Regions from separate parts of the Streptomyces sp. NPDC048171 genome, predicted to be linked through region 3. Evidence: riboswitches for the same ligand, from Rfam matches in the RefSeq annotation. Region 3 holds a riboswitch; each other region holds the start of a gene.
What was found. A riboswitch is a leader RNA that binds a small molecule or an ion and turns the genes downstream of it on or off. The one in region 3 is predicted to bind thiamine pyrophosphate.

Region 1 (7,717 bases), on a different contig from region 3:
GGCCATACGGGCAGGTTAGCCAGGGGGCGGCGGCCACCCAACCGGATGCGGGATATTTGTCCGCATTGTCTATTTGTTGTCCACCCCTTGGACACATGCCCCCGGCATCCGCCTACGGCTGCCGCAGCCGCTTCGCGAACTCGGCCGCGGCCGCACCCGGATCCTCGGCGGCGGTGATCGCGCGGACGACGACGACCCGCCGGGCGCCCGCCTCCAGGACCTCGTCGAGGTTGCCGAGGTCGATACCGCCGATGGCGAACCAGGGGCGGTCGGTGCCCAGCGACGCGGTGTGGCGGACCAGGTCGAGGCCGGGGGCATGACGGCCGGGCTTGGTGGGGGTGGGCCAGCACGGGCCGGTGCAGAAGTAGTCCACGCCGTCCTGGACGGCCGCCGCGGAGGCCTCGGACTCGGCGTGCGTGGAGCGCCCGACGAGGACGTCGTCGCCGAGGATCGCGCGGGCGGCGGGCACCGGGAGGTCGCCCTGGCCGAGGTGCAGCACGTCGGCGCGGGCGGCGTGGGCGACGTCCGCGCGGTCGTTGACCGCGAGGAGCTTGCCGTGCCGGGCGCAGGCGTCGGCCAGGACCGCCAGGTGCTCCAGCTCCTCGGCGGCCTCCATGCCCTTGTCGCGCAGCTGCACGATGTCGACGCCGCCGGCCAGTACGGCGTCCAGGAACTCGGGCAGGTCGCCCTGGCTGCGGCGGGCGTCCGTGCACAGGTAGAGCCGGGCGTCGGCGAGGCGGGCGCGGGCGGTGGTCGGAGCGGTGTCGGGCATGCGGGTGTCCCCCCAAGTCGGTGGATGGCGTGGGCGGCGCGGGCCGCACGGCCGTGCGGCGTACGGGCCGCGGACCGTGACGGCCGCGGCCCGTACGCCGGGCGGTGGGTCGGGTCAGACGGCGAGCGCCTGGGCGCGGCGCTTCACCTCCGTGCCGCGATTCTCACTCAGCGCCTGCGCCGGGGTGCCCGGCAGGGTCGGGTCGGGGGTGAAGAGCCACTCCAGCATCTCCTCCGGCGTGAAGCCGTCGTCCCGCAGCAGCGTCAGGGTCCCGACCAGGCCCTTGACGACCTTGTCCTCGTCGATGAAGGCCGCCGGAATGTGCAGCGCGCGGTTCTCACCCCGGCGTACGGCGATGAGCTGGCCTTCCTTGATCAGCTGGCGTACGCGGGTCACCTCGACACCGAGCATTTCGGCGATGTCGGGAACGGTGAGCCAGGCAGGCACGAGAGCATCGGTCTTTGCGTCAATCTCGGTCACGTCTCCAGCCTGCCATCTGGCACTGACAGGAGGAAGCCGGACCCGTCCGGACCGGTGCTACGCCGTCGCCCCCTTGAGCGGCCTCGCCGGGTCGGCCAGCAGCACCGGGTCCATCGCGGCGCCCGCCTGGATCAGCCGCTTCCCCTGCGCCAGGTCGCGGGGGCGGCCCACCGCGAGCAGGGCCACCAGCCGGTTCTCGCGCAGCCAGCACACCGTCCAGGCCGGGCCCGTGCGGTCCCCGCGCCACAGGACCGTGTCGGCCGCCGTGTGGTGACCGGCGTACTGGACGAAGCGGCCGAACTGCTCGGACCAGAAGTACGGCACCGGGTCGTACGCCGCCGGGGTCTCGTCGGCAGGGGCGCCGACGATGTCGGCGGCGACGGTGCGCGGGCCCTGAAGGGCGTTGTCCCAGTGGTGCACCAGCAGCCGCTCACCGTAGCGAGCGGAGGGGAAGGAGGCGCAGTCGCCGACCGCGTGCACGTCCGGCGCCGAGGTGCGCAGGAGGTCGTCGGCCAGGACCTCGCCGTGACCGCCGAGGGCGATCCCGGAGCCGGCGAGCCAAGCGGTGGAGGGGCGGGCGCCGATGCCGACGACGATCGCGTCGGCGGGCAGCCGGGTGCCGTCGTCGAGCAGGACCCGGAGGGGCTCGCCCGGGCCGCCGGGCTCGACGCGCTCCACGCGCGCGTGCGTGCGCAATGCGGCGCCCGCTTCGGCGTACCAGGCGGTCATCGGCGCGGCCACCTCGGCGGGCAGTGCGTCGGCGAGCGGCCGGTCGGCGGCCTCCACCACGGTCACCGCGCAGCCGGCCTCACGCGCGGCGGTGGCGAACTCGGCGCCGATCCAGCCGGCACCGACGACGACGATGTCGTGGCGGCGGGCGAGCACGGGGCGCAGCCGTTCGGCGTCGTCCAGGGTGCGCAGCAGGTGCACACCCGGCACGCCTTCGGTGCCGGGGAGCCGGGCCGGTTCGGCGCCGGTCGCGAGGACGAGGGCGTCGTACGGCACGGGGCCCTCGGAGGTGTCGAGGAGGTGCTCGCCGGGGCGGACGCCCAGGGCCTCGCAGCCGAGGCGCAGGGTGATGCCGAGCGCCTCGAAGTCGACGTCGAAGGCGGAGCCCTCGGCCGTGCCCAGCAGGACGGCCTTGGACAGCGGAGGCCGGTCGTAGGGCTGGTGGGGCTCCGCGCCGATCAGTGTCAGGGGGCCGGTGAAGCCCTGTTCCCGCAGGGCGACGGCAGTCTGCACGCCCGCCATGCCGGCACCCACCACGACCACGCGGCGCGCGTCGTCCGCCGCCGGTTCCGGTCCCCGCTCCCGCGTCTGCTCGCTCACCTGATCACCTTAGCCACCTGACAATTTGTCAGTCAGCGGTCGTGCACCGTGACCTGCTCCACAACGCTCGTGCCGCGGCCGGGGCGCGACTCCCACTGCCAGCTCTCCTCCAGGCGCACCCGGCCGTCCGGCAGCTCCAGCACGGTCGACACGCAGTGTCCCGACGCCGTGCTGCCGTCGGTCCTGAGCTGCACGTACCGGAAGTCGAGCCGGTCCCCCGCGCGGGTACCCACCAGGTGGCCGCGGACGACGTCGCCGCCCGCGTAGTCGGCCCAGATCGCGCCGTCCCGCTCGTGGTACGTGAACCGGGTGCGGGTGCCCACCTGGCCGGGCGCCTGGTCGGCGACGGGGGCGAGGACGAGACCGTCGAGTGAACGGGGCACGGGCGGAGGCTCCCTTACGAGTGCGAGGCGGTGCGGGCTAGGCTGGCCAACGTAAAGCACTCGCGGGAGCCCGGACGCACCGGGCTGAGAGGGAGGCTGGCGGCCTCCGACCGTACGAACCTGATCCGGGTCATGCCGGCGAAGGGAGGGGCTGGACGCCCATGCCGTCCTCATCACACGGCTCGTCGCACACCGTGCCGTCACCCACCGTGTCCCGTACGCCCGACGTCCTCGTGGTGGGCGGTGGCGTCATCGGTCTGGTCACCGCCTGGCGGGCCGCCCGGCGCGGGCTCGTCACGGCCGTCGTCGACCCCGAGCCCGGCGGCGGGGCGGCGCAGGTGGCGGCCGGGATGCTGGCCGCCGTCACGGAGCTGCACCACGGCGAGCAGACGCTGCTCTCGCTCAACCTCGCCTCGGCCCGCCGCTACCCGGAGTTCGCGGCCGAGCTGACCGACGCCACCGGCCATGACCTGGGTTATCGCCGCTGCGGCACCCTGGCCGTCGCGCTGGACGCCGACGACCGCGCCCACCTGCGCGAACTGCACGCCCTCCAGCAGCGCTCCGGCCTGGAGTCCGAGTGGCTCTCGGGACGTGAGTGCCGGCGCCTCGAGCCGATGCTCGCGCCGGGCGTGCGCGGGGGCCTGCGGGTGGACGGCGACCACCAGATCGACCCCCGGCGCCTCAGCCACGCGCTCGTGACCGCCTGTGAACGGGCGGGCGTGGTCTTCCACCGGGTGTGGGCCGACCGGCTCACCGTCGGGCCGGGCGAACGGGCCACCGGGGTCGTCACCGCCGACGGAACCTCGCTGGAGGCCGGTCAGGTGGTGCTGGCCGGGGGCAGCCTGAGCAGGCGCCTCGCGGGCGTGCCGGACGCCGTGCTGCCGCCGGTGCGGCCGGTGAAGGGGCAGGTGCTGCGGCTGACCATGCCGCGGACGCACGGGCCGCTGCTGAACCGCACGGTGCGCGCCGTGGTGCGCGGCAACCACGTCTACCTGGTGCCCCGGGAGAGCGGCGAGCTCGTCGTGGGAGCCACCAGCGAGGAGCTGGGCTGGGACACCACGGTGACCGCGGGCGGCGTGTACGAGCTGCTGCGCGACGCCCACGAGCTGGTCCCCGGCATCACCGAGCTGCCGCTGACGGAGACCCGCGCGGGCCTGCGACCCACCTCCCCCGACAACGCCCCGCTGCTCGGGCCGACCGGCCTCGACGGGCTGCTGCTGGCCACCGGGCACCACCGCAACGGCGTCCTGCTCACCCCCGTCACCGGCGACGCGATGGCGCACGCCCTGACCACCGGGGAGCTGCCGGACGAGGCCCGCCCCTTCACACCCCGGCGCTTCGACGCCGCCCCCGCACTCTCGGAGCAGTCCGCATGAACATCTCCGTCAACGGCGAGCCGCGCGAGGTGGCTCCGGGTACGGCCCTGGACGCCCTGGTGGGCACGCTCACCACCGCGCCGTCCGGAGTGGCCGCCGCCCTGAACGAAACCGTGGTCCCGCGCGCGCGGTGGTCCGCCACCGCCCTGGCCGACGGCGACCGCGTCGAGGTCCTCACCGCTGTGCAAGGAGGCTGAACCATGGCCGACGATCCCTTTGTCCTCGACGGCACGTCGTACGCGTCCCGTCTGATCATGGGTACCGGCGGGGCGCCCAGCCTTGACGTGCTGGAGCGCGCGCTGGTGGCCTCCGGGACGGAGCTGACCACGGTCGCGATGCGGCGCGTGAACGCGTCGGTGCACGGGTCCGTGCTGTCGGTGCTGGAGAAGCTCGGCATCCGCGTGCTGCCCAACACGGCCGGCTGCTTCACCGCCGGGGAGGCGGTGCTCACCGCCCGCCTCGCGCGCGAGGCGCTGGGCACGGACCTGGTCAAGCTGGAGGTCATCGCCGACGAGCGCACGCTGCTGCCGGACCCGATCGAGCTGCTGGAGGCCGCGGAGACGCTGGTCGACGACGGGTTCACGGTGCTGCCGTACACGAACGACGACCCCGTTCTCGCGCGGAAGCTGGAGGACGTGGGGTGTGCGGCGATCATGCCGCTCGGTTCGCCGATCGGGTCGGGGCTCGGGATCCGCAACCCGCACAACTTCGAGCTGATCGTGGAGCGCGCGGGGGTGCCGGTGATTCTGGACGCGGGGGCCGGTACGGCGTCGGACGTGGCGCTGGCGATGGAGCTGGGGTGCGCGGGTGTGATGCTGGCCTCCGCGGTCACGCGGGCGCAGGAGCCGGTGCTGATGGCTTCCGCCATGCGTGCGGGTGTCGAGGCCGGGCGGTTGGCGCGGCTTGCGGGACGGATGCCGCGGCGGCACTTCGCCGAGGCGTCCTCTCCTGCGGAGGGCCTGGCTGAGCTTGATCCGGAGCGGCCCGCCTTTCAGTGAGGCTGCGCTGCTCCGAGGGTCTTCTCCCACGCGCGCACCACCCGTTTCCAGTCGGACAAGAGGCCCGGCTCTCCCGTGGGGGTGACTCGCCGTCGGCCGCTCACCGTGCGTGGGTGGGGGCTCACCCGGTGCGTGTCACGTGCGTCACAGGTGCGCTGCAGTACCGCCCCGGCGGCGGTCGGCGAGCGCGGGGTGTCGGTCGTGGCTCGTACACTCGCCTGCGTGGACACGACCCTTCAGGACCCTCTCGTCGGGCAGGTGCTCGACGGCCGGTACCGCGTCGAGGCGCGGATCGCGGTCGGCGGGATGGCCACGGTCTACCGGGCCGTGGACACCCGCCTGGACCGCGTGCTCGCGCTGAAGGTGATGCACCCGGCGCTCGCGACCGACGCCGGCTTCGTCGAGCGGTTCATCCGCGAGGCCAAGTCGGTGGCCCGCCTCGACCACCCCAATGTCGTCCAGGTCTTCGACCAGGGGGCCGACGGGGCGTACGTCTACCTGGCCATGGAGTACATCCCGGGCTGCACCGTGCGTGACGTGCTGCGCGAGCGCGGTGCGCTCCGGCCGCGGGCCGCCCTCGACATTCTGGAGCCGGTGCTGGCCGCGCTCGGCGCCGCGCACCGGGCGGGTTTCGTGCACCGGGACATGAAGCCGGAGAACGTGCTGATCGGGGACGACGGCCGGGTCAAGGTCGCCGACTTCGGCCTGGTCCGCTCCGTGGACACCGTCACCAGCACCACCGGCGCCGTCCTCGGTACCGTCTCCTACCTGGCGCCCGAGCAGGTCGAGCACGGCTCCGCCGACCCCAGGGTCGACGTGTACGCGTGCGGCGTGGTGCTCTACGAGATGCTGACCGGCACCAAGCCGCACGAGGGCGACTCGGCCGCGGTGGTGCTCTACAAGCACCTGCACGAGGACGTGCCGCCGCCGTCCTCCGCGGTGCCCGGGATGGCGTACGAGCTGGACGAGCTGGTCGCCGCCGCCACCGCCCGCAACCCGGAGATCCGGCCGTACGACGCCGTCGCGCTGCTCGCGCGGGCCCGTGAGGCGCGCGCGGCGCTGTCCGCCGAGCAGCTGGACGCGGTGCCGCCGCAGGCGCTCACCACGGAGCACGACAACGCCGAGGACCGCACGAGCGTCATTCCGCGCTCGCTCACGGTGCCCCGTCCGCTGCCGGTCAACGAGGACGAGTACGGTGCCGCCGGCGACGGCGTCCAGCACACCAGCCGGCTGGCGTCTCCCCCGCCGGACCCGCCCCGGCGCCGCCGGCCGGGGATGCGGCGCGGCCCGCTGACGATCGTGCTGGCCGTGCTGCTGGTGCTCGGCCTGGGCACCGGCATCTGGTACATCAATTCCGGCCAGTTCACGAAGGTGCCGCCGCTGCTCTCGAAGACCGAGGCGGAGGCCCGCGACCGGCTGGAGGACACCGGGCTGGACGTCGGCAAGGTGCGGCACGCGCACAGCGACACCGTGGACCGCGGCCGGATCATCAGCACCGACCCCGGCGTGGGCTCCCGGATCCGCAAGAACGACTCCGTGTCCTTCACGGTCTCCGACGGCCCCGACACGGTGAAGCTGCCGGACCTGGAGGGCTACAGGCTGGACCGCGCCCGCACCCTGCTGAAGGACGAGGGGCTGGAGCGGGGCATGGTGACCCGCGCGTTCAGCGACGAGGTGCCCAAGGGCTTCGTGATCTCCACCAAGCCCGCCTCGGGCACCACGGTGCGCGGCGGCTCGGCGGTCGCGCTCGTGGTCAGCAAGGGCAGCCCGGTGGACGTCCCGGACGTCGCGGGCGTCGGCCTGGAGGACGCGCGGAGCCAACTCACGGAGGCCGGCCTCAAGGTGAAGGTCGACGAGACGCGGGTGAACTCCGAGTACGACAGCGGCCAGGTCGCCCGGCAGACCCCGGAGCCGGGCAGCCGCGCCGCCGAGGGCGACACCGTGACGCTCACGGTGTCCAAGGGCCCCCGGCAGATCGAGGTCCCGGACGTGGTCGGCGACAGCGTGGACGACGCCAAGCGGAAGCTGACGGAGGCAGGCTTCCAGGTGGACGAGGACCGCGGTCTGCTCGGGCTGTTCGGCGACACGGTGAAGAAGCAGTCCGTGGACGCCGGGGACACGGCGGCCGAGGGCTCCACCGTCACGATCACCATCCGATGACCGCCGGCAGGGGCGGGACGCCCGCACTCCCCCGCAACCCGGTCGGCGGTCATGTCCCCGTGGCCGGCGGGCTGCACTCCGTGGGACTGTCCTACGCCCGTGAGCTGAAGGCGGAGACCGTGCAGGTCTTCGTCGCCAACCCGCGCGGCTGGGCCACACCGGCCGGCAACCCGAAGCAGGACGAGGCCTTCCGGGAGACCTGCGCGGCCGAGTCGATCC
Region 2 (7,717 bases), on a different contig from region 3:
GCGGGCGGGCGGCGATCACCGTGGGCATGGAGACCACCCAGGTCGCCCGCGGCAGTGTGGTCTACGTCCCGGCCGGGGTCGCCCACAAGTTCCACCACATCAGCGAGGATCTGCGGGTTCTCGTGGTGTTCTCTCCGCCGGAGAGCTGACGTCCCACCCCGGGGTTCCCTAGGGGAACGGTCAGGGGGAGACAAGGGATGCGTGCGCCCTGCGGGGACCTTCGCGGCCCTAGCATCGGGTGCAGGACATCAGAGCATTCCCAGCGGGAGACCGGGCCCACACAGGGCCCGGTCCTCGAAAGGGTGGAAGGTAAGGACGAGGGCCATGCGAGAGATCTTCACGGGACTGCCGTGGTGGGTGAAGTGGATCGCGGTGCCGGTCATCGCCCTGGTCGTGTTCGGCGGGCTCATCGCCAGCGTGGTCGGGTTCGTGATCGGACTGCTGTTCAAGCTGCTGGTCTTCGTCGCGCTCGTCGGTGGACTGATCTACGTCGTGCGCAAGTTCATGTCGAGTTCGTCCTCGCGCAGCGACTGGTGAGAGCCGTGGGACACGGGTGGCGGTAACGGGAACCACCGGTTCCCTCGGGCGAGGGAAGTTTCCCGGACGGGCCGTCGGTGGGCGGTGACCGGCGATTAGAGTCCGGAACTCCACGCGGGGGCGACCTCGCGAACGGCGCCCACCCCCACCCGTGTTCCCCGCACGGACGGCCTCCTCGCGTTCCCGGGAGTGAACCTTGGCCACGGCTGACACCGCATTCGCACCGCTGCATGCCCTGCCCGTGCAGCCCTACTCGACGCCCCCACCCCCACCCCCACCCCCGCCCCCGCCCGCCGACCCGCCCACGGCGACGCTCATCGGCTCCGTGCAGCGGGCGATGCGTCTCCTGGAATGCGTCGCGGAACACGAGTACGGAGCCCCCGCCAAGCAGCTGGCCCGGGAGACCCGGCTGGCGCTCCCCACCGCCTACCACCTGCTGCGCACCCTGGTGCACGAGGGCTACCTGCGCCGGGAGAAGGGGCTGTTCTTCCTCGGCGACGCCGCCGAGCGGCTGGGCAGCAGCGGGGCCGCGCAGAAACGTCGCAGCACCGTGGTCGACGCGCTCGCGCAGGTGCGCGACGCGATCGGCGCCCCCGTGTACTACGCCATGTACCGCGACGGCGAGATCGAGGTCATGTGCGTCTCCGACACCCCGGGCAACCCGGCCGTCGAGGAGTGGGCGGACTTCCGCGAGACCGGGCACGCGCACGCCCTCGGGCAGTGTCTGCTGTCGCAACTGGACGAGGACGCCCGTCGGGACCACCTGAACCGCTACTCGGTGCAGTCGCTCACGCCGTACACGGTCCGTGATGGCAATGCCCTGCTGAGACGCCTGGAACGCATCCGGCGGACGTCTCCGGTGACCGAACGCCAGGCGTACGCCCTGGGGACGGTGTGCGCCGCGATCCCCATCACCGTCGGCACCACGGTGGCCACGATGGCCGTCTCCCTGCCCCTTCACCAGGCCGACCGGCTGCTGTCGGCCGCCGAGCGGCTGCAGGACGAAGTGGGTCGGCTCCTGGGGTCACTCGCGATCTCTATCAGTATCTGAAAACTCACTCCTTGTGATCTGGTGTGTACGTTGAGCAAGATGCCATCAGTGTTAGAGGTTTGATTCCCGGACAGTCGACGGCGAATGACGGGTGTGCGATGGGCGAGTCCGTACAGGCAGAGGTCATGATGAGCTTTCTCGTGTCCGAGGAGCTCTCGTTCCGCATCCCGGTGGAGCTGCGCTACGCGACCTGTGATCCCTATGCCGTGCGGTTGACCTTCCACCTTCCCGGGGACGCCCCGGTGACCTGGGCCTTCGGCCGGGAGCTACTGGTCGACGGTGTGGGCCGGCCGTGCGGTGACGGGGACGTGCGCATCGCACCGGTCGAGCCGGAGCCGCTGGCCGAGGTGCTGATCCGCCTCCAGGTCGGCGCCGACCAGGCACTGTTCCGTTCCTCGGCGGCGCCCCTGGTGGCGTTCCTCGACCGCACCGACAAGCTGGTGCCCCTGGGTCAGGAGGGCGCGCTCGCGGACTTCGACACCCACCTCGACGAGGCGCTGGACCGCATCCTGGCGGAGGAGCAGAGCGCGGGCTGAACCGTTACGGCAGGCGCGGAGCGGGCGTAATGCTTCGCCCTCGGGCGCGTCAGCGCTTGCGGCGACGGCCGCGTCCGCCGCGTACGGGGGCCGTGTCCCCGCCCGGCGTCGCCCCGGCGGACCGCTCGGCCGTCCGGTCGGCCGAGACGACAAGCGCGGCGAGGGCCGTGGTGACCGGCACGGACGCCACCAGGCCGATCGAGCCGACCAACGTGCGCACGATCTCCTCGGCGACCAACTCACTGTTGGCGACCGTCCCCACCCCGCTCTGCGCGATCGAGAACAGCAGGAGCAGGGGCAGCGCGGCGCCCGCGTAGGCGAGCACGAGCGTGTTGACGACCGAGGCGATGTGGTCGCGGCCGATGCGGATGCCCGCGCGGTACAGCCCGCGCCAGCCCATCGTCGGGTTGGCCTCGTGCAGTTCCCAGACCGCTGACGTCTGGGTGACCGTCACGTCGTCGAGGACACCGAGCGAACCGATGATGACGCCGGCGAGCAGCAGACCGCTCATGTCGATCGACGGATACAGGCCGTGGATGAGGCCGGTGTTGTCGTCCGTGTTCCCGGTCAGCGCCGCCCAGCCGATGAACAGCGACCCGAGAACGCCGATCAGCAACAGGGAGATCAGCGTGCCGAGCACCGCCACGGACGTGCGTGCGGAGAGGCCATGACACAGATACAGCGCGATCAGCATGATGGCGCTGGACCCGATCACCGCGACGAGCAGCGGGTTCGAACCCTGGAGGATCGCGGGGAGGATGAAGAAGTTCAGCAGCAGGAAACTGATGGCCAGGGAGATCAGCGCCATCAGGCCCCGCAGCCTTCCGACGACCACCACGGCCAGCGCGAAGATGCCGGCGAGCAGGGTGAGGGGGAGCCGGCGGTTGATGTCGGTCACCGAGTACTGCAGGTCCCGCGGTGCGGAGGGCTCGTAGGCGACCACGACCTCCTGGCCCTCGTGCAACTGCCGCGACTGGTCCGGCTGCACGACCTCCTCGAACGTGCGGCCCTTGTCCTTGCCGCTGTCCACGCGGATCGTCGCCCGCTTGCACTCGCCGTTCGCCTGCTGCAACGCGGAGGAGCCCTCGGCGGTGGAGGTGTCGCCGGTGGGGGTGGAGCCCGAGGCGTTGACGGACTGGCAGCTCAGTTCCACCACCTTGGTCACGGTGGCCTGCTGCGTCTGGCGGTCGAAGCCGACGCCGGTGCGCTCGTGCGCCGGCGCGCCGCCCGGCCACAGGACGGCGAGCCCGACCAGGACTGCCGCGGCGAACGGGATCAGGATCGCGGCGATGACCTTCCGCAGATGCCGGGAGACGGGTGCCGCGGGACCATGACTGTGAGAGTGCCCGTGGCCTCCTCCCTCCCCGTGCCCGTGACCCCCGCCCGCTCCGTGCCCGTGGCCCCCGCCCGCTCCGTGCCCGTGGCCGCCGCCACCGGGACCGCGTCCGTGGTCGGCGGCTCCACGGTCGACGCCCTCATCGGCGTGCGGTCCGCGGCGGGGATCGTGCGGCGGAAAGGGGGGATGCTGCGGTGTGGTCACCGACCGATCATCGCAAGAACAAGGGGGGCCCTCTGTTCACCGCGCCCGAATGGGCGTTAGCGTGGAGCCACCTTTGTACACGCGGGAGCTCGGAGCACCGGGCTGAGAGGGCGCTGACCTCCGTCCCAGCGATGTTTCACGGGAAACATCACCGAAGTCGAGTGATGTATCCCACGAAGCATCGGCGGACGGAATCCGCTGCGTCGACCGCCGAACCTGTTACCGGGTAATGCCGGCGTAGGGAGTAGGTCTCATGACCATCAAGGACGCACGCACGCCTGCCTCCACGCAGAACTCCTCCCAGGAGGAGACCGCGGAGGCCGGGAAGTCCATCGGCTGGCACAAGGCGTACGTCGAGGGCTCGCGCCCCGATCTGCGGGTGCCGGTCCGTCAGGTGCACCTCACCAACGGACAGTCGGTCACGCTGTACGACACCTCCGGCCCGTACACCGATCCGCTCGTCGACACCGACGTCCGCAGGGGACTGGCGCCGCTTCGGGAGAACTGGATCATCGCCCGCGGTGACACCGAGGAGTACGCGGGCCGTCCCGTCCGTCCCGAGGACGACGGCATCAAGCACACCTCGCCGCGCGGCGGGCTGCGCAACCTCGACGCCGTCTTCCCCGGAAGGCCGCGCCAGCCCCGCCGGGGCCGGGGCGGCACCGCGGTGACACAGCTCGCGTATGCCCGCCGGGGCGAGATCACGCCCGAGATGGAGTACGTGGCCGTCCGGGAGAACGTCGCGCCGGAGGTCGTCCGCGAGGAGATCGCGGCAGGCCGTGCCGTACTGCCGGCCAACGTCAACCACCCCGAGATCGAGCCGATGATCATCGGTAAGCGGTTCCTGGTGAAGGTCAACGCCAACATCGGCAACTCGGCGGTGACATCCTCCATCGAGGAGGAGGTCGACAAGATGACCTGGGCGACCCGGTGGGGCGCCGACACGGTCATGGACCTCTCCACCGGCCGCAACATCCACACCACCCGCGAGTGGGTTCTGCGCAACTCCCCCGTCCCCATCGGGACCGTGCCGCTCTACCAAGCCCTGGAGAAGGTCGACGGCCGGGCCGAGGAGCTGACCTGGGAGGTCTACAAGGACACCGTGATCGAACAGGCCGAGCAGGGCGTGGACTACATGACGGTCCACGCGGGCGTTCGCCTGGCGTACGTGCCGCTGACCGCCAACCGCAAGACCGGCATCGTCTCGCGCGGCGGCTCGATCATGGCGGCGTGGTGCCTGGCGCACCACCGGGAGTCGTTCCTGTACGAGAACTTCGAGGAACTCTGCGAGATCCTCGCCGCGTACGACGTCACGTACTCCCTCGGCGACGGACTGCGGCCGGGCTCCATCGCGGACGCCAACGACGAGGCGCAGTTCGCCGAGTTGCGCACCCTCGGGGAACTCAACCGGACCGCCAAGCGTTTGAACGTTCAGACCATGATCGAGGGCCCGGGACACGTCCCGATGCACAAGATCAAGGACAACATCGACCTTCAGCAGGAGATCTGCGATGAAGCTCCGTTCTATACGCTCGGCCCGCTGACCACGGACGTCGCGCCGGCGTACGACCACATCACCTCCGGCATCGGTGCCGCGATGATCGCCTGGTGGGGCACGGCAATGCTCTGCTACGTCACGCCCAAGGAGCACCTGGGCCTGCCCAACCGTGACGACGTCAAGACCGGCGTCATCACCTACAAGATCGCCGCCCATGCCGCCGACCTCGCCAAGGGTCACCCAGGTGCGCAGGAGTGGGACGACGCGCTGTCCGACGCGCGTTTCGAGTTCCGGTGGGAGGACCAGTTCAACCTGGCCCTCGACCCGGACACGGCACGGGAGTTCCACGACGAGACCCTGCCGGCCGAGCCCGCCAAGACGGCCCACTTCTGCTCGATGTGCGGGCCGAAGTTCTGCTCCATGAAGATCTCGCACGACATCCGACGCGAGCACGGAGGGAGCCAGGCCGAGATCGAGGAGGGCATGGTCCAGAAGTCGAAGGAGTTCGCGGCCGCCGGCAATCGCGTGTATCTGCCGATCGCGGACTGACGTCCCCGCATGCCGCTCCGTGCCGCGTAGTGCGGTGGGGAGGGGGCAGACCGTGGGTCCGTCCTCTCCCCGCCGAGGGGTCCGTCTCGGCAGACTGGGGGCATGACAGCCACCTCCCTGAGCAAGGGCGCCAACCTCGCCGTCGACTCCCCCGCGGTGCGGATCGAACTCGCCTGGGCCGCAGGGCCCGGGGTTCCCGAGATCGACGCCTCCGCGCTGCTGCTCACCTCGGCCGGACGGGTGCGGGACGACGGTGACTTCGTCTTCTACAACCAGCCCCGGCACGCGTCCGGCGCGGTGGGGCACCTGGGCAAGCGGGGCGGATCCGGCGCGCCCGCGGGTGTCACCACCGACTCGGTCGAGGTGGACCTGGTCTCGGTGGAGCCGGCCGTCGAACGCATCGTGCTGTGCGCCTCGGCGGACGGCGGGACGTTCGGCCGGGTACCGGGGCTGTCGATGCGGTTGCTGGACGCCGCTTCCGGCACCGAGCTGGCCCGGTTCGACATGACCGCCGGGACGGAGACCGCCCTGGTCGGCGGCGAGCTGTACCGGCGGCAGGGGAAGTGGAAGTTCCGCGCGGTCGGGCAGGGATACGCCGCCGGACTCGCGGGGCTCGCCACCGACTTCGGCATCACCGTGGACGACGACACTCCCCCGACGCCGACGCCGACGCCGACGCCGACGCCGACGCCGACGCCGACGCCGACGCCGCCCCCTCAGCCCCTGTCCCCACCGGTGACCGCATCCGCGGGGCGGAGCCGCCTCACCAAGGGCGAGGAGCAGCTGCCCGTGGACATGCGCAAGCGGCTGTCCCTCCGCAAGGAGCAGGTCGCCGTCAGCCTGCGCAAGCACGGCGCGGACAACGTCACCGCGCGCGTCATCCTCGTACTGGACGCCTCCGGTTCCATGTCGTTCCTCTACTCCAAGGGCGTCGTGGCGGACGTCGTGGAGCGGATGGCCGCCGTCGCCGCGCAGTTGGACGACGACGGCGAGATGCAGGCATGGACCTTCGCCTCGAACCCGGCGCGCCTTCCCGACCTGCGCCTGGGCGAACTGCCCGAGTGGCTGCGGCTGCACGTACGCGTGGGGGAGATCAGCCTCTTCCGCCGCGGCCGGAAGAAGGGCCTGGACCCCCGGCAGGTCGACATGCGGGCGGTCGGGATCCAGAACGAGGAGCAGAAGGTGATCGCCCAGGTCCGTGCCTTCGTCCGGGAGAATCCGGCAACGGTTCCGACCCTGGTCCTGTTCTTCTCCGACGGCGGTGTCTACCGCGACGCCGAGATCGAGCGGGAGCTGCGAGAGGCGGTGGAGGAGCCGGTCTTCTGGCAGTTCGTGGGGCTCGGCCGGGCCAAGTACGGCGTGCTGGAGCGTTTCGACACCCTGACGGGCCGCTGCGTCGACAACGTCGGCTTCTTCGCCGTGGACGACATCGCCACCGTGCCGGACCCGGAGCTCTACGACCGCCTGCTGTCCGAGTTTCCGTCCTGGATCACAGCCGCCGGCCGGGCGGGCATCCTCTGACGCGCCGCCCGCCCGGACCGGTGGCTACTCGGGCCGGTGTTCCGGACCCCCGAAGTCGGGGCTGCTGTAGTCCGGGCTGGAGTAGCTCGGACGGTGACCGGTCTCGGGGCCGCCGTCGGGACTGGTGAACCCGGGCCGGCCGTATCCGAGGTGCGGCATGCGGCTGCTCGGGGCCTTGGGTCCCGTGCGGTGCAGTGCCGCCGTGCCCGGGTTGCCGAGCGCCTCCTGCAGGAAGGGCAGGATGCCGCGTTCCAGCAGGGCGTCGTGCCAGGCGTCCCTGGCCCGGGCCACTTCCTCGTCGAGTACGCCGTAGGAGCCGGACTCGGCGGACGGCCGGTTGCGCAGCGCGGTGATCAGCAGTCCCACCGCGGCGACGAGGATCGCCACCGCGGTCACGGCGCCGAACATCCAACCCGTGGTGAGCATGGTCTGCGCGAAGGCCTGCTCCGGATCCAGCATCTTCAGGATGTAGCCGACGAGCAGGA
Region 3 (7,717 bases):
ACTTTACCGAAGCCGCCGCCGCCAATCAGCGTGCCAACTTTCCAGGTTGCACCATTAAGCTTGAGGTCCATCTGCTGCCTGCCCCTGATTCGTCTGAGCGTTCCTCAGTCACATAGCTAGCACAGCAATGGTCGGAGTGGAGCGGGATTTCGAAAATTGTGTGGCGTCGGTGTATGTCTCGACGGAACCATTACGTGTCGTGTGCACCTCCCGAGGTCACGCCCTGGGCCGTCCCTGGGCCGTCCGAGGCCGACCAACGCTGACAGTCGGCACCCACGGGTGACCACCCCCACCGCGCACTGGCCTGGGCCCCCGGAGTCGATCTGCGACACTGGTACAGCCATGCCTAAGCCCGGAGAACTCACATTCGTCGCCCCCCGCGGAGCCAAGAAGCCGCCGCGGCACCTTGCCGATCTCACGCCCGCCGAGCGTAAAGAGGCCGTCGTCGCTGCCGGCGAGAAGGCCTTTCGTGCGAAGCAGCTCTCGCAGCACTACTTCGCGCGGTACGCGCACGACCCCGAGCAGTGGACCGACATCCCCGCCGGTTCGCGGGAAGGGCTCCGGGAGGCGCTGCTGCCCGAGCTGATGACGGTCGTCCGGCATCTGTCGACCGACCAGGGCACCACCCGCAAGACGCTCTGGAGGCTGTTCGACGGGACGCTCGTCGAGTCGGTGCTCATGCGGTACCCGGACCGGGTGACCATGTGCATCAGCTCCCAGGCCGGCTGCGGCATGAACTGCCCGTTCTGCGCCACGGGGCAGGCCGGCCTGGACCGGAACCTGTCGACGGCCGAGATCGTCCACCAGATCGTGGACGGGATGCGGGCGCTCAGGGACGGCGAGGTCCCCGGAGGTCCGGCCCGGCTCAGCAACATCGTGTTCATGGGCATGGGCGAGCCCCTGGCCAACTACAACCGGGTCGTCGGCTCCATCCGCCGGCTCACCGACCCGGAGCCGGACGGGCTGGGGCTCTCCCAGCGCGGCATCACCGTCTCCACGGTCGGTCTCGTCCCGGCGATCAACCGCTTCACCGGCGAGGGCTTCAAGTGCCGCCTCGCCATCTCGCTGCACGCCCCCGACGACGAGCTGCGCGACACCCTCGTCCCCGTCAACACGCGCTGGAAGGTGCGTGAGGTGCTGGACGCCGGGTTCGAGTACGCCGCGAAGTCGGGGCGCCGGCTGTCCATCGAGTACGCGCTGATCCGGGACATCAACGACCAGGCGTGGCGGGGCGACCGCCTCGGGCGGCTGCTCAAGGGCCGGCCGGTGCACGTCAACCTCATCCCGCTCAACCCCACGCCCGGCTCGAAGTGGACCGCGTCGCGGCCCGAGGACGAGAAGGCGTTCGTGGAGGCGATCGCGGCGCACGGTGTGCCGGTGACGATCCGGGACACCCGTGGCCAGGAGATCGACGGGGCGTGTGGTCAGCTCGCCGCGAGCGAGCGGTAACCTGACCGGCGTCAGTACATCGCCACAGTAACCACATCTTCATATTCCGACAGGGGAGCGCCACAGCGCTGAGAGTGCGGCACCGGCCGCAGACCCTCCGAACCTGGCCCAGGTCATTCTGGGTAGGGAGATCGGTCACCACTCGAGCTGTTGCGCCCTGCCCGGGACCCTCGCCAGGGGTCGCGGGCGGGGCCGCGTCTTCTCCTGGTCACCCAGGAGGAATCAGTGAGCATCACCAAGAAGGTCACCGTCCTGGCCGTCGGTCTCGGCATGGCCGGCGGCCTGGCCGCCTGCGGGTCGTCGTCCGACGAAGGGCAGGGATCCGGCGACTCCAAGACCGTGACCCTGGTCAGCCATGACTCGTGGGCCGCTTCGAAGGAGGTCATCGCCGCCTTCGAGAAGAGCTCCGGCTACAAGGTCAAGGTCCTGGAGGACGGCGACGCCGGGCAGGCCGTCAACAAGGCCATCCTCACCAAGGACAACCCGCAGGGCGACGTCTTCTTCGGCGTCGACAACACCCTGCTCTCCCGCGCCCTCGACAACGGGCTGTTCCAGCCGTACGAGGCGAAGGGCTCCGACCTGGTCCAGCCCGCGTACCGGGCCGACCAGGACGAGCACCGGGTCACGCCCGTCGACACCGGTGACGTCTGCGTCAACTACGACAAGGCGTACTTCAGCAAGCACGAGCTGACCCCGCCGGACTCCTTCGACGACCTGGTCAAGCCGGAGTACAAAGACCTGCTCGTCACCGAGAACGCGGGCAGTTCCTCGCCCGGCCTGGGCTTCCTGCTCGGCACCGCCGCCAAGTACGGGGACGGGGGCTGGGAGGGCTACTGGAAGAAGCTGAAGGCGAACGGCGTCAAGGTCGTCGACAGCTGGGAGCAGGCCTACAACGAGGAGTTCTCCGGCTCGGCCGGGGGCAAGCAGGCCAAGGGCGACCGTCCGCTCGTCGTCTCCTACGCCTCCTCGCCGCCCGCCGAGGTGATCTACGCCGACCCGCAGCCGTCCACCGCGCCCACGGGCGTCGCCGACGGCACCTGCTTCCGCCAGGTCGAGTACGCCGGCCTGCTGAGCAACGCCAGGAACCCCGAGGGCGGCAAGGCACTCCTCGACTTCCTCATCGGCAAGCAGTTCCAGGACGACATGCCGCTGAACATGTTCGTGTACCCGGTGCGGGAGGGCGCGCAAATCCCCGAGGCGTTCGTGAAGTACGGGCCGCAGGCCAAGGACCCGCAGACCATGGAACCGGCGAAGATCGCCGACAATCGCGACCAGTGGGTCAAGTCGTGGACCTCGCTCGTACTGAAGTAGGCAAGGGAGCCCCCAGGGCTCGGAACCCGCGCGGGAGCGCGGCGCGGCTCGCCCTGATGGTCGTGCCCGTCGCGTTCTTCGCGGTGTTCTTCGCCTACCCCGTCGCCGCGATCGTCGCGCGCGGCCTGGAGGTCGACGGTGCCTGGCAGTTCGGCCGGATCGGCGACGTGCTCGCCCAGTCCGACGTGCGGCACGTGCTGTGGTTCACCACCTGGCAGGCGCTGGCCTCCACCGCGCTCACCCTGCTGATCGCACTGCCCGGCGCCTACGTCTTCGCCCGCTTCGACTTCCCCGGCAAGCAGTTGCTGCGGGCGGTGGTGACCGTGCCGTTCGTCCTGCCGACGGTCGTCGTGGGGACGGCGTTCCTGGCCCTGGTGGGGCGCGGCGGGCTGCTCGACGAGCTGTGGGGCGTACGGCTGGACACCACCGTGTGGGCCATCCTGCTCGCGCACGTCTTCTTCAACTACGCCGTCGTCGTGCGCACCGTGGGCGGCCTGTGGGCCCAGCTCGACCCGCGGCAGGAGGAGGCCGCGCGGATGCTCGGCGCCTCCCGCCCGAGGGCCTGGCGGCAGGTCACGCTGCCCGCGCTCGCTCCCGCGGTGGCGGCCGCCGCGCTGATGGTGTTCCTGTTCACCTTCACCTCCTTCGGCGTCGTGCAGATCCTGGGCGGACCCGCCTTCTCCACCCTGGAGGTGGAGATCTACCGGCAGACGTCCCAGGTCTTCGACCTGTCCACGGCCGCCGTGCTGACGCTGATCCAGTTCATGGCGGTCGCCGCGGTCCTCGCCGTGCACGCCTGGACGGTGCGGCGGCGGGAGAGCACCCTGCGGCTGGTGGACGCCGCCACGACCGCGCGCAGGCCCCGGGGCACGGGCCAGTGGGCGCTGCTGGCAGGGGTCCTGGGCACCGTCGCCCTGCTGCTGGTGCTGCCGCTCGCCGTGCTGGTCCAGCGGTCGCTCGGCGCACCCGGCTTCGGCTACTACCGGGCGCTGACCAGTGCCGACGGCGGCACCTTCCTCGTCCCGCCGATCGAGGCCATCGGCAACTCCCTCCAGTACGCCGTCGCCGCCACCGCCATCGCCGTGGTGATCGGCGGTCTCGCCGCCGCCGCGCTCACCCGACGGGACGCCGGCCGCTTCGTGCGGGGCTTCGACGCGCTGCTGATGCTGCCGCTCGGGGTGTCCGCCGTGACCGTCGGTTTCGGGTTCCTGATCGCGCTGGACGAACCGCCGCTGGACCTGCGCTCCTCCTGGATCCTGGTGCCGCTCGCCCAGGCGCTGGTCGGTGTCCCCTTCGTCGTACGGACCATGCTGCCCGTACTGCGGGCGGTGGACGGTCGGCTGCGGGAGGCGGCGGCGGTGCTCGGGGCGTCGCCCTGGCGGGTGTGGCGCGAGGTGGACCTGCCGATGGTGCGGCGGGCCCTGCTGGTCGCCGCCGGGTTCGCCTTCGCCGTGTCCCTCGGGGAGTTCGGCGCGACCGTGTTCATCGCGCGGCCCGACAATCCGACGCTGCCGGTCGCCGTGGCGCGGCTGCTGGGCAGGCCCGGGGACATGAACTACGGCCAGGCCATGGCCCTTTCGACGATTCTGATGCTGGTGTGCGCCGTGGCGCTGGTGGCGCTGGAGCGGCTGCGCACCGACCGGAGCGGGGAGTTCTAGAGATGCGACTGGCTGTGCGGGTGATCCGGCGATGCTGCTGAACCTCGAGGGCGCGACCGTCCGCTTCGGCGGGCGGGCCGTGCTGGACGCCGTCGACCTGGAGGTCGCCGAGCACGAGGTGGTGTGCGTGCTCGGGCCAAGCGGCAGCGGCAAGTCGACGCTGCTGCGCGCGGTGGCCGGGCTCCAGCCGCTGGACGCCGGGCGGGTGACGCTCGACGGGCGGGACCAGGCCGGGGTGCCCGCGCACCGGCGCGAGCTGGGCCTGATGTTCCAGGACCATCAGCTCTTCCCGCAGCGGGACGTGGCCGGAAACATCGCCTTCGGGCCCCGGATGCGGGGCGCGTCCCGCACCGAACAGCGGGACCGGGTGGAGGAGTTGCTGGAGCTGGTCGGACTGCCGGGCGCCGGACGCCGGTCCGTCGCCGCGCTCTCCGGCGGCGAGCAGCAGCGGGTGGCCCTCGCCCGGGCGCTCGCGCCCCGGCCCCGGCTGCTGATGCTGGACGAGCCGCTCGGTCAGCTCGACCGCTCGCTGCGGGAGCGTCTCGTGGTCGAACTGCGGGAGCTGTTCGGCCGGTTGGGCACCACGGTGCTCGCCGTGACGCACGACCAGGGCGAGGCGTTCGCGCTCGCCGACCGGGTCGTGGTGATGCGGGACGGACGGATCGCCCAGTCGGGGACGCCGCTCGAGGTGTGGCAGCGGCCGGCCGACGCCTTCGTGGCCCGTTTCCTCGGCTTCGACAACGTGGAGGAGGCGACCGTCGCCGGGCAGGTCGCGGACACCCCGTGGGGCAAGGTCCCGGTCCCCGAGGACGCCCTCCAGGGGACGCGGACGGTGCTCGTGCGGCCGGCCGGGGTGCGGATCGTCGCCGCCGACGCGGGCCTGCCCTGCACGGTCGCGGCCCGCACCTTCCGGGGCACCCATGTCGCCGTGCGCCTCCAGCCGGAGGACGCGCCGCGCCTGGAGGCGGCGTGCGCGCTGCGGGCGGCACCGGAGGTCGGGGACGCGGTCGGCGTGGAGTTCGAAGCGGCTGAGGTCGTCGTGCTCGGCTGAGCGCCGGCCCGCGACGGGCGGCGCTCCCCGGACATGACGGTGGCCCGCCCCCGAACCGGGGACGGGCCACCGCCGCTGTCCATCTGTGTGCGGGCGTCAGCGGGTGCTGTTCGCTCCGCGACGGCGCAGGCCGAAGAAGACGGCACCGCCACCGACGACGACCAGGGCCGCCGCGATGCCGGCGATCATGCCGGTGTTGGAGTTGGCACCGGTCTCGGCGAGGTTGGAGTCACCGGCCGCCGGGGACGGGGCGTTGCTCGGCGCGGCCGCCGGCGCCGTGCTCTGCTCCTCCGTCGGCGCGGGGGCCGAGGTGGACGGCTCGGGGGCCGGGCTCTCCGTCTCGTCGGACGGGGTCGAGGAGCTCTCCGACGGGCTCGGGCTCGGAGTGTCCTCGGTCTTGCAGGGGGTCGACGGGGTCACGAGGTTCGGCTTGATGTCCTCGTCGACGTACCGGTCGGCCTTGACGTGGATGCGGTACTCGGCGTTCGGCTTCCAGTCCGCGGCGAAGGTGATGGTGCTGCCCTCGCGCGAACCCTTGACCGTCTGCTCGCCGATCTTCTCGGCGTCGGCACCGTTGTTCTGCAGGTAGACGGAGACGACGGCGGGGATGCCGGCGGGGTCCACGTCGGTGACGGTGATGACACCCTTGTCGCCTTCGCACTTGGCGGCGGCGGAGAACTCGCTGATGTCGCAGGCGAGGGCGTTGCCGGCGGCACCGACGGCCAGGGCCGCCGAGGCGGCGACGACGCCGAGGGCGCGGACGCTACGGCGTGATGCCGTGCGGCTGATTATGGACAGGACTGCCACGATTGTCCTTTACGGGAGCACAGATGGGGGGTGGGCAGGGTGCCGACGCCCGATGACACGGCATCAGCACACCCATGAGCCTCACTGGTTTATAAGCGGTGCATAAGCAGTGTCAACGCATATGCCAGCCAAGCGCGTTGACTTTGCCGTCTTATTAACCGCCGACACGTTTCAGCGTGTCGGGAGGTGCCTCGGCCCCCTGCCGGCTCAGCCCTCGACCGCCGCCGGGTCCATCCACACGACCTCGAAGGTGTGGCCGTCGACGTCGTCGAAGGCGCGGCCGTACATGAAGCCGTGGTCCTGGGTCTCGCCGCTGACCGAACCGCCCGCCGCGACCGCCTTCTCCACCAGCTCGTCGACCTTCTCGCGGCTCTCGGCGCTCAGCGCGAGGAGCACCTCGCTGGACTTGCCGGAGTCCACGATCTCCTTCTTCGTGAACTGGCGGTACTTCTCCGGCGTGTGCACCATCACGACGATGGTCTCGCTGAGCGGGATCGAGGCCGTGGTGTCATCGCTGAACTGGGCGTTGATCTCGTAGCCGAGACCGGTGAAGAACTTCTTCGAGGCGGCCAGGTCGTTGGTGGCCAGGTTCACGAAGATCATCTGCTGGTACATGAGGGCCTCTCCCGTAAGTGCGCTGCCGTTGCCGTGCTGTTCGAAGGGTTAGACGTACGGCGGGCGCGGAACTCATCGCCGTTTCGTGGATCTCTTCGAGAATTTTCTCGCGGGTGCCGCGAGGACGTCAGCGGGACAGGGGAAGCGCCGCCAGTTCCGCGACGATCAGGGTCAGCGCACCGAACAGGGCGAGCAGCGCTGCTGCGCGTACGGCGGCCGCGGCGCGCAGGGTCGCCGGGGGCGCCCCCAGCCGCAGCAGGGCGTCGGTGGTGTCCGCGCGGGCGTGCTTGGCCTCCACGGCCGCGGTGAGGAGGGTGGCCACCGTGCAGCCGGCCACGAGGAGGGCGCCCAGGGTGCTCAACGCGCCGAAGTCCGGGCCGTCGGCGGCGTACAGCGAGGTGGCCACGTAGGCCGCGGCGGCCACCGCGCAGACGACGCCGAGGGGGCGGCCGATGCGGTGCGCCTCGTCCATGAGGACGCGCCCGGCCAGCAGCCGCAGGGCGCCGGGCCGGGCGGCCTGGAGGAGGCGGCCGCACAGGTGGGTGAGGCCGGGGCCGGCGAGGGCCAGGCCCAGGGCGGTGAGGGCCCAGCCGATGAGCACGCCGGCCGACGGGGTGGCGTCGGGGGTGGTGGCCGGGTGCCCGGTGTAGGTCTCGACGGCGAGGCCCGCGGCGAGTACGGCGATGCCCCAGGGCAGGACGGTGGTGTTCGGCGGGCGGGGTGCCGGGAGGGCGGGGGCGGAGTCCTGCGCGGGCGGGGGGCCGTCCGGGTCCGCCGCCGGGTCGCCGTCACCGGCCCGCGTCAGCAGGGCGGCTCCGCCGGAGGG

Region 1: another riboswitch for thiamine pyrophosphate. It lies ahead of thiO (glycine oxidase ThiO); the one in region 3 lies ahead of ACGF3J_RS34965 (thiamine ABC transporter substrate-binding protein).
Region 2: another riboswitch for thiamine pyrophosphate. It lies ahead of thiC (phosphomethylpyrimidine synthase ThiC); the one in region 3 lies ahead of ACGF3J_RS34965 (thiamine ABC transporter substrate-binding protein).

What each region holds. Positions count from the first base shown of each region.
Region 1 is NZ_JBIDAU010000010.1:47,615-55,331, reverse strand. Features, by position in the region: gene metF (methylenetetrahydrofolate reductase [NAD(P)H]) at 1-6, opposite strand, end outside; gene thiE (thiamine phosphate synthase) at 113-772, opposite strand; gene ACGF3J_RS27310 (Rv2175c family DNA-binding protein) at 887-1,252, opposite strand; gene ACGF3J_RS27305 (FAD-dependent oxidoreductase) at 1,310-2,581, opposite strand; gene ACGF3J_RS27300 (hypothetical protein) at 2,614-2,964, opposite strand; TPP riboswitch at 3,017-3,128, shown strand; gene thiO (glycine oxidase ThiO) at 3,126-4,340, shown strand; gene thiS (sulfur carrier protein ThiS) at 4,337-4,537, shown strand; gene ACGF3J_RS27285 (thiazole synthase) at 4,541-5,338, shown strand; gene pknB (Stk1 family PASTA domain-containing Ser/Thr kinase) at 5,561-7,498, shown strand; gene ACGF3J_RS27275 (deoxyribonuclease IV) at 7,495-7,717, shown strand, end outside.
Region 2 is NZ_JBIDAU010000005.1:133,411-141,127, reverse strand. Features, by position in the region: gene ACGF3J_RS15220 (cupin domain-containing protein) at 1-149, shown strand, start outside; gene ACGF3J_RS15215 (DUF5326 family protein) at 325-537, shown strand; gene ACGF3J_RS15210 (IclR family transcriptional regulator C-terminal domain-containing protein) at 863-1,588, shown strand; gene ACGF3J_RS15205 (SsgA family sporulation/cell division regulator) at 1,687-2,124, shown strand; gene ACGF3J_RS15200 (YibE/F family protein) at 2,174-3,664, opposite strand; TPP riboswitch at 3,736-3,925, shown strand; gene thiC (phosphomethylpyrimidine synthase ThiC) at 3,918-5,711, shown strand; gene ACGF3J_RS15190 (VWA domain-containing protein) at 5,814-7,232, shown strand; gene ACGF3J_RS15185 (hypothetical protein) at 7,257-7,717, opposite strand, start outside.
Region 3 is NZ_JBIDAU010000016.1:47,500-55,216, forward strand. Features, by position in the region: gene ACGF3J_RS34955 (serine/threonine-protein kinase) at 1-71, opposite strand, end outside; gene rlmN (23S rRNA (adenine(2503)-C(2))-methyltransferase RlmN) at 343-1,449, shown strand; TPP riboswitch at 1,491-1,596, shown strand; gene ACGF3J_RS34965 (thiamine ABC transporter substrate-binding protein) at 1,675-2,760, shown strand; gene ACGF3J_RS34970 (iron ABC transporter permease) at 2,736-4,418, shown strand; gene ACGF3J_RS34975 (ABC transporter ATP-binding protein) at 4,450-5,469, shown strand; gene ACGF3J_RS34980 (LAETG motif-containing sortase-dependent surface protein) at 5,566-6,276, opposite strand; gene ACGF3J_RS34985 (VOC family protein) at 6,484-6,891, opposite strand; gene ACGF3J_RS34990 (hypothetical protein) at 7,019-7,717, opposite strand, start outside.